Regions from separate parts of the Methylorubrum sp. SL192 genome, predicted to be linked through region 1. Evidence: predicted binding sites of a transcription regulator. Region 1 holds the regulator's gene; each other region holds the start of a gene.
What was found. Region 1 encodes LexA, which represses DNA repair genes until DNA is damaged. Its sites were predicted from a motif close to TGTTCNNNNTGTGTTCNG; they were not measured.

Region 2: OVA30_RS09095 (DUF3072 domain-containing protein) is a predicted target of LexA. The motif match lies at 1,451-1,468, and genes of this name have one in related genera.
Region 3: recA (recombinase RecA) is a predicted target of LexA. The motif match lies at 945-962, and genes of this name have one in related genera.
Region 4: OVA30_RS05340 (PA0069 family radical SAM protein) is a predicted target of LexA. The motif match lies at 845-862, and genes of this name have one in related genera.

The regions. Positions count from the first base shown of each region.
Region 1 is NZ_JAPPQV010000003.1:4,145,883-4,148,058, forward strand. It holds gene OVA30_RS19975 (ComEC/Rec2 family competence protein) at 1-572, shown strand, start outside; gene lexA (transcriptional repressor LexA) at 566-1,288, opposite strand; gene OVA30_RS19985 (helix-turn-helix domain-containing protein) at 1,697-2,158, opposite strand.
Region 2 is NZ_JAPPQV010000003.1:1,779,342-1,781,517, reverse strand. It holds gene OVA30_RS09105 (DUF937 domain-containing protein) at 1-532, shown strand, start outside; gene OVA30_RS09100 (Flp family type IVb pilin) at 683-901, opposite strand; gene OVA30_RS09095 (DUF3072 domain-containing protein) at 1,174-1,437, opposite strand; gene OVA30_RS09090 (branched-chain amino acid aminotransferase) at 1,540-2,176, opposite strand, start outside.
Region 3 is NZ_JAPPQV010000003.1:1,794,535-1,796,710, reverse strand. It holds gene cckA (cell cycle histidine kinase CckA) at 1-769, shown strand, start outside; gene recA (recombinase RecA) at 1,045-2,124, shown strand.
Region 4 is NZ_JAPPQV010000003.1:985,488-987,663, reverse strand. It holds gene OVA30_RS05350 (hypothetical protein) at 1-139, shown strand, start outside; gene OVA30_RS05345 (hypothetical protein) at 200-721, opposite strand; gene OVA30_RS05340 (PA0069 family radical SAM protein) at 888-2,024, shown strand.

The sequences.
Region 1 (2,176 bases):
CGGGGCTCGGTGTTGCCCTCGCCGCGAGCCCAATCCGCTACGACATCTACATCGATCGGGACGGGGCCGGCGCCGCGGTTCGCGGCAAGGACGGGCGCCTCGTGGTGCTCGGGCGCCCGCCCGGCTTCGTGCTCGAACAATGGTTGAAGGCCGATGGCGACGGCCGCCGTCCGGAAGCCGCGACCGGTGCCGCCGGGCCGCGCTGCGACCGGATCGGCTGCACCCTCACGGCCGTGGACGGGCGCGCCGTCGCTCTCGTCATGGACAAACGCGCTTTCGCGGAGGATTGCGCGCGGGCCGACATTCTCATCACCCGACTGCGTGCTCCGCCGGGCTGCGCCGCGCCGCTGATCGCCGACCGGACGTTCCTAGCGGTGCGGGGCGCCACGGCGATCCGCCTCGGAACGGCAGGACCTGAAATCACCACTGCCCGCGGGGCCGGTCAGCCGAAGCCCTGGCAGCCCCGGCCTGCCAGCGCGGCGACACCGGCAACCGAGGCGGGCCCCCAATCTCCCAACGATCCAAGTGCGGCGGATCCATCAGACCCGCCGCTCCCCGAAAATCCTCAGTAACGGCGCACGAGGCTGACGAGCTTGCCCTGGATGCGCACCCGATCGGGCCCGAGCACGCGGGTCTCGTAGGCCGGGTTGGCGGCTTCCAGCGCGATCGACGAGCCGCGGCGGCGCAGGCGCTTGAGGGTCGCCTCCTCGTCGTCGATCAGCGCGACGATGATGTCGCCATTGTTGGCGGTCTCCTGTTTGTGGATCACCACGAGGTCGCCATCGAGAATGCCGGCCTCGATCATCGAATCGCCGCGCACTTCCAGCGCGTAATGCTCTCCGCCCGACAGGAAGTCGGGGGACATCGAAATCGAGTGGCTCTGGCTCTCGATCGCCGAGATCGGCACACCGGCAGCGATCCGGCCCATCACCGGCACCATCACCGATTGGCCCTTGCCGTCATGGGCCTGAAGCATGGGAGGCTTCGGCGCGGCGGGCTTGGCCGAAAGACCGCCCTCGACCACGCTCGGCGTGAAGCGCCGCGGCTCGGACGATGCGGGCTTGGCCGCCGGCATGTCGGGCATGCGCAGGATCTCGATCGCCCGCGCCCGGTTCGGCAGACGGCGGAGAAACCCGCGCTCTTCCAGCGCCATGATCAGGCGGTGGATGCCGGATTTGGATTTCAGGTCGAGCGCGTCCTTCATTTCGTCGAAGGACGGCGGCACACCGCTCTCCTGCATCCTCTGCTGGATGAACTGGAGCAGTTCGAGTTGCTTGCGGGTCAGCATGCGGCACCTGCTGTCGACCGCGGGCCGGGGGCGCCGCAGAATCGTTGAAAACAAAGCACGAACAGCCTAGACGTTCCTCTCCTGTTCCGCAAGCATCCCTCCGGAAGCGACAGTGGTGGGCGCGTTTTCGAAAATCGGCGGCGGCCCATAATCGATAATCAGCGGGTAGTTTTGGAGAAACGCATTACTAACAACGACTTAAATGCCTTTTGAGGGGTGTCCAATCGCAACGACTGTTCGCGCCTGCCGCTCGCCGCCGATTATCGATAACGCATTGCCGCTGATGCGTTTTTTGCGGACCCACTTTCCAGCCTGCGTGTGATTGCGGACCCTATTGCGGACCCCGCGGGGTAAGAGTGCGCGAGATTTCCGAAGGCCCAATCGTCGACGAGGACGCAAGTGGAGCAATCAGTAGGCGCGCAGCGTCTCAATCCAGACCGGAATGTCGGCATCGGCAATTTCTGTCCGTACCTCATTATAGATGGCGAAAAGTTTATCGGGATCACTTTCCAGGCCAAAGCGTCGCTTCAAATATGCATGTAAACCTCCGAGCCTAAATCCGAAATATATTGCTTCGTAATTCGGCGCGCCGTAACCGGCGTCGGGGTATTCAAGAACTACGAGCCTTATGAGCGCGAATATATAAGCCTCACGCAGGCCTATTAATCCGGATGTCGGCAAATCGCGTCCTGCGCTTCGGGCAGCCTTGCTGAACACTCGCAGTTTGTATCGTTCGGGCACGGCGCCGCGACGTCGCCAGCCAGCGATGGTTGATGGATCTATCCCAAGCTGATCCGCCAACTCCCGGTCCAACTCCACCCCTGCTTCTCGCTTGAGGCTGTCGATTTCGTCGCCAACGCCATCTGCCATGTTGCATCACATTTCACA
Region 2 (2,176 bases), 2.4 Mb from region 1:
GTTCGGCTCACCCATGATCGCTCAGGCGGTGATCCAGCAAGCGTCGGCGGCGAGCGGCGTCGGGAGCCAGGCCCTCAGGCAGATGCTGCCGATCATGGCCGGCATGATCGTGGCCGGCATCGTCCACCTGCTCCTTAACCCGCCTGCCGGGGCACCGGCCGCCGAGCCCGCGCCACCCACCTACCCGGTCGGCACGCTCTGGACGGACTGGCTCAACGGCCTCACCGCCGCGGCGGGACAGATGGCCTCCCCTCCTCCGCCTGCGGCGCGCAAGCCCGAGCCGCGCCCGGCCATGCGGAAAGCAGAGGCGGCGCCGGCACCGGATGCGACCAAGGCCTCGATGGAAGTGATCCAGCAGATGCTCCAGACGGGAGCCGAGGTTCAGGAGCAGAACGTCAAGGCGATGAAAGACGCGTTCGACGCGTTCTGGAGCCAGCCCAAGCCGGAGGATCCGAAGCCCAGAGCCGGAGCCGCTCCCACCGCCGGACGGGACGCAGCTTCCGCAAGGCGCAAGCCGGTCGGGCCGAAATAGGGATTCGTAGGAAGGCTGGTTTTACTAGACCGGCAACGCTCGGCTTCGTCCGGTCGCGGCGCCGGACGACAGGTCATTTCGCTGTCTCGATGGAGAGATCATCTGGCCGGCGCCGCATGAGCAAGCCGGCGTGATTCCGCCCGCATCGGGCTACTCGAACACAAACAGTTCGAAGATCTTGGGAAAGAAACTTCCCAGGGCGGTTCCGTACGCGCGGAAGGCACCGATGACTGCGATCCCGACGAAGGTGCTGACCAATCCATACTCGATGGCAGTCGCCCCCGATTCATGACGCGCGAAGCGGACGAGAGACCGGTACAAAGGCCGGGCGGATTTCGGGACGGGCGCGGATGGAGGAAGCAGAGACACGGCGCATCGTCCCGGACGTGTGGCAATGACCAGATTCTGCCAGCCTGAACTTGCAGCGAGCTTAAGGGAATTGAAGAAAACGGCGGCATTACCCGCCGACACGTCTCATTCGACGGCCACTGTGTTCGCGAACGGGGCAGCGGGCGATGGATCGCCGAACCTGTGTCCCGCTCCCATCGCCCGCTCGCCTCGGGGCCGCTTCACCCCGCGAAACGGTCGAGCATCATCCCGAAAAGCGGCCAACGCCTTCCGGAATGATGCCCTTGGCCGATTCAGGCCTTGCCGGTGTCCTTGCGCAGGGCGTCGATGCGCTTGGAGGCCTCTGCCTTGTCGAGATCGGCTTCGAACGCTTCCGGTGCCTTGGCCTGCTCGGACAGGGTCTTGAGGTAGGAGGCCTGCGCGCCCGTCATCGGCTCGGCGCCGGTCGTCCACTCGTCGGGATCCTTGATCCGGTTCGACTCGTCGGTCGGATCGACTTTCGGATTCTCGGCCGCAGCCTGGTCCTTGGTGGTCTTGCTGGTCGTCTTGCCGGTCATCGGGGCACCCCTTCGTTCATGGATTGTTCCAAAAAACGCGGGGCTCTCCGCTAAGTTCCGGGCACGGTGAGTCGCGCCCGGAACCGTCGATCCAGATAATCCTCAGGCGGCGGCCGCCCGCGGCTGCACCTCGGCGAGGTAGTCGTCCATCAGCGTCTTGGTCAGCGCCGCCGGGGTGAAGCGGTAGGGGCCGATCTCGGAGACCGGGGTCACCTCGGCAGCCGAGCCGGTGATGAAGCACTCCGAGAAGCCCGTCATTTCCTCGGGGCGGATGCGCCGCTCGATCACCTCGATCCCGCGGCGCTTGGCCAGCTCGATCACGGTCTGGCGGGTGATGCCGTTGAGGAAGCGGTCGGCCTGGGGCGTGTGGATCACGCCGTCGGCGATGAAGAACACGTTGGCGCCGGTGCATTCGGCGACGTTGTCCTCCCAGTCGAGCATCAGCGCGTCGGCATAGCCCTTGTTCTCGGCCCGATGCTTGGAGATCGTGCAGATCATGTAGAGACCCGCCGCCTTCGAGGTGGAAGGCGCGGTGCGCGGATCGGGGCGGCGGTAATCGGCGATGTCGAGCCGGATGCCCTTCATCTTGGTCTCCGGATCGAAGTAGCTCGGCCATTCCCAGGCGGCGATGGCGAGATGAATGGTGTTCTTCTGCGCCGCGACGCCCATCATCTCCGAGCCACGCCACGCCACGGGGCGCAGATAGGCGTCCTGCAGGCCGCTGGTCGCGAGCACCTGG
Region 3 (2,176 bases), 2.4 Mb from region 1:
GGTGACCGATACCGGCGAGGGCATCCCGCCAGAGGTGCGTCAGAAGATCTTCGAGCCGTTCTTCACGACCAAGGAGATCGGCAAGGGCACCGGGCTCGGGCTCTCGACGGTGTTCGGCATCGTCAACCAGTCCGGCGGGGCGATCGACGTGCAGTCGACGGTGGGCGAAGGCACCACCTTCCGCATCTACCTGCCGCGCCACGAGCCCGGCATCGAGGCCCTGCCCGAGCCGCTGCCGCCACCGCGAACCGCCTCCGGATCGACGACGATCGGCGCTTCCGAGCGTTCCGAGCCGAAGCCCGCTGCCGGCGACGAGACCGAACCGAAATCGGCGACGGAGTCCGGCTCTCCCGCCACTCGTCCCCCGGAGCCGCCGCCGAAGCCTGCGGCGGACCATACCGGCCAAGGCACCGTCCTGCTCGTCGAGGACGAGGACCCGGTCCGTGCGGTCAATTCCCGGGCGTTGTCGGCCCGCGGCTACACGGTGCTGGAGGCGGCCTCCGGCATCGAGGCGCTGCGCCTGATCGAGGAGCATGCCGACGGCATCGACGTGGTGGTCTCCGATGTCGTGATGCCGGAGATGGACGGGCCCACCCTGCTGCGCGAGCTGCGCAAGCACATGCCCGACCTCAAGGTGATCTTCGTCTCCGGCTACGCGGAGGACGCCTTCCGCAAGAACCTGCCCGAGGGCGAGACCTTCAACTTCCTTCCCAAGCCGTTCAGCCTCAAGCAGCTCGTCGAGACGGTGAAGCAAACGATGGCGAGCTGATCGCGGCGGGGGAAGTTCCACTTTTCGCGACAGGCGATCGGCCCCCGAATTCGCTCAAGGCGACATCCGGGCGGGGCGTTCAACGGTCGGCGTCGTCGCGGTCCATTGCGACCGACGGGCTCGCTTCCACGTTCTCTTCATCGGTGCGTAAGCCGCAACGACGGGCTTGCGCATTGAGAACAAAACAAGTACGAAATCCATCAGCTCCGGCGGATTGAGCGCCGTGCCCCTCCCATGCATAAGGAAGCCTTGCGATGGCCCAGCCTGCGCTGAAGATGGTGGATTCCTCGACAATGGCAGCAGCCGACAAGGACAAGTCCAAGGCGATCGAGGCTGCGCTGACGCAGATCGAGCGGGCCTTCGGCAAAGGCTCGATCATGCGCCTCGGCAAGTCCGACAAGGTGCAGGAGGTCGAGACCATCTCCACGGGCTCGCTCGGCCTCGACATCGCGCTCGGCGTCGGCGGCCTGCCGCGCGGCCGGGTGGTCGAGATCTACGGGCCCGAATCGTCGGGCAAGACGACGCTCGCGCTCCACACAATCGCCGAGGCCCAGAAGAAGGGCGGCGTCTGCGCCTTCGTGGATGCGGAGCACGCCCTCGACCCGGTCTATGCGCGCAAGCTCGGGGTCAACCTCGACGACCTGCTGATCTCGCAGCCCGATACCGGCGAACAGGCGCTCGAAATCACCGACACGCTGGTGCGCTCCGGTGCCATCGACGTGCTAGTGGTCGATTCGGTCGCCGCGCTGACGCCGCGTGCCGAGATTGAGGGTGAGATGGGCGAGAGCCAGCCGGGCCTCCAGGCCCGCCTGATGAGCCAGGCCCTGCGCAAGCTGACCGGTTCGATCTCGCGCTCGAACTGCATGGTGATCTTCATCAACCAGATCCGCATGAAGATCGGCGTGATGTACGGCAGCCCCGAGACGACCACCGGCGGCAACGCGCTGAAGTTCTACGCCTCGGTGCGCCTCGATATCCGTCGCGTCTCGACCCTGAAGGATCGCGACGAGGCCATCGGCAATTCGGTGCGCGTCAAGGTCGTCAAGAACAAGGTCGCGCCACCGTTCAAGCAGGTCGAGTTCGACATCATGTTCGGCGAGGGCGTGTCGAAGGTCGGCGAGCTGATCGATCTCGGCGTGAAGGCCGGCATCGTCGAGAAGTCGGGCGCGTGGTTCTCCTACGACAGCCAGCGCCTCGGCCAGGGTCGCGAGAACTCGAAGGGCTTCCTTCGCGACAACCCCGACATCGCCAACAAGATCGAAGCCTCGATCCGCCAGAACTCGGGCCTCGTCGCCGACCGGATTCTCGAGACGGCCAAGCCGACCGCCGACGATCTCGATGAGGGTGAGGCCTAAAGCGCCTCGCGTCACGGGTAGAACGACAAAGCCCGCCGCGAGCGATCGCGGC
Region 4 (2,176 bases), 3.2 Mb from region 1:
CACCATCGCCTCGGCCGCCACCGTCCTGGAACGGTCCGGCTACGCGCATTCAGCCGAGATCACCGTGGGGGCCGCCCTGGTGGCGACCGCGCTCGTGGTGCTGATGCGCGCAGCCCCGACGTGGTTCCGGGTGAGCTGACGTTTTCGCCAGTACGCTTTCGCCAGGACGTTTTCGCCGGGACGCTGCCAGTCGTGGGACTCAGGCGCGGTCGAGCCGGGCCGTCAGCATCCGCACCTTGAGGCGGGGCGAGAACGGCAGGCCCGCAAGCACCCGCTCCCGGCGCACCACATCGCCCGCCCGCAATCCGCGCGCGCCGACGACGCCCTCCCCTCGCGCGGCGATCCGAGCCGGTAGCGCACTGTGCGCCCGCCGCATCCGGCCGAGCGCCATGTCCGGCCGCGCCGTGCCGACGAAGCGGTCGAGGCTGCGGATCCAGCCCTCCGCCGGGATGTCGCCGGGCTCCAGGCACAGCAACCACTCGCGCCGCGCCACCCGCGCGCCCGCGCCCCAGGGGTTGGCGCCGGGCGGGCGCACCACCAGGGTCGCGCCGCTCCCCTCGGCCACCGTCTCCAGCGCCGAACAGGCCTGAGCCGTCACGATCACCGCATCGCCCACGAGCCCGGCCGCCACGCCCGCGACGAGTGCGCTCAGCGTGTCGGCGAGGCACTCGATCGCGGCGGGGTCGGCGGATCGCGCCACATGGATGAGGCCGGAGATCATGCGGGGGCGAATACCCGATTTTCCGCCCTCGCAAAGCACTCCTTGCGCTGTTCCGGCCTGCGACGGCCCCGGAGGACGGACAAAGCCCGCACCTGCACGAAACTTGTGCATCCCCGCTTTCCATGTTCGCGCTATGTTCTTAAGACGAACGCGAGCGTGGCAGACGGTGGGGCTCGGGGTGGGGAACGGACAGACGCCGCTTCGGGGTAAACCGGGCGGCTTCTCACATGACGGCTCCCGGGTCGCGCCGGAGGCGCGGCGCGGTCGCGGGGCGACCGCCAACCCGGAGGGGCGCTTCGAGGCGACCCGGCACGAGACCTTCGACGATGGCTGGCCGGAAGAGGCGGAGCGTGTCCGGCGCACGGAGGTGACGCCGGAACGCGCCCGCCACATCATCACCCGCAACGCCTCGCCGGACATCTCGTTCGACCGGTCGATCAATCCGTATCGCGGCTGTGAGCACGGCTGCGTCTACTGCTTCGCCCGGCCGAACCACGGCTATGTCGGGCTCTCGCCGGGGCTCGATTTCGAGACGCGGCTGTTTTCCAAACCCGATGCGGCCGCCCTGCTGGAGCGCGAGCTGTCGGCGCCGGGCTACCAACCGCGGACCATCGCGCTCGGCACCGCGACCGACCCCTACCAGCCGATCGAGCGCACGCACGGCATCACCCGCGCCGTGCTGGAGGTGCTGGCCCGCTTCCGCCATCCCGTCGGCATCGTCACGAAGTCGAACCTGATCCTGCGCGACCGCGATCTCCTCGCCGCGATGGCGGCGCAGAACCTCGTGAAGGTGGCGATCTCCGTGACCACCCTCGACCCGGATCTCTCCCGCCGCATGGAGCCGCGCGCGCCGCATCCGCGCAAGCGCCTGGAGGCGATCCGCGCTTTGAGCGAGGCGGGCGTACCAGTGATGGCGATCGCCGCGCCCATCATCCCCTCGCTCAACGATCACGAGATTGAAGCGATTCTCGAAGCGGCCCGGACGGCGGGGGCGCGAGAGGCCAACTACGTTCTGCTGCGCCTGCCGCACGAACTCGACGAGTTGGTCGGCGACTGGTTCTCGGAGCATTATCCGGGGCGCAAGGCGCACGTCTTCTCCCTGCTGGGCGGGGCGCGCGGCGGCAAAACCTACGATGCCGCCTTCGGCACCCGCATGATCGGCCAGGGCCCCTATGCCGACCTGATCCGCCGCCGCTTCGCCCTGGCCAAGCGCCGCCTCGGCTATCCGGACGAGCCCGTGCGCCAGACGACGGAGCTGTTCCGCCGGCCGGAGAGAGCGGGGGATCAGCTCGCTTTGTTCTGAAACGCGACTCCGGCCCAACGGCGCGGGCTTTTCGGGGGAACGAAGCGAGCGTGACGGCCCGGCTATGGCCGTCCCAACGCGCCGCTGCGCCGGGGTCATCCGGGCGTTTGCGGTGCGGTTCGCCCACCGCTCGCGGAGGATGCGCGGGGCGA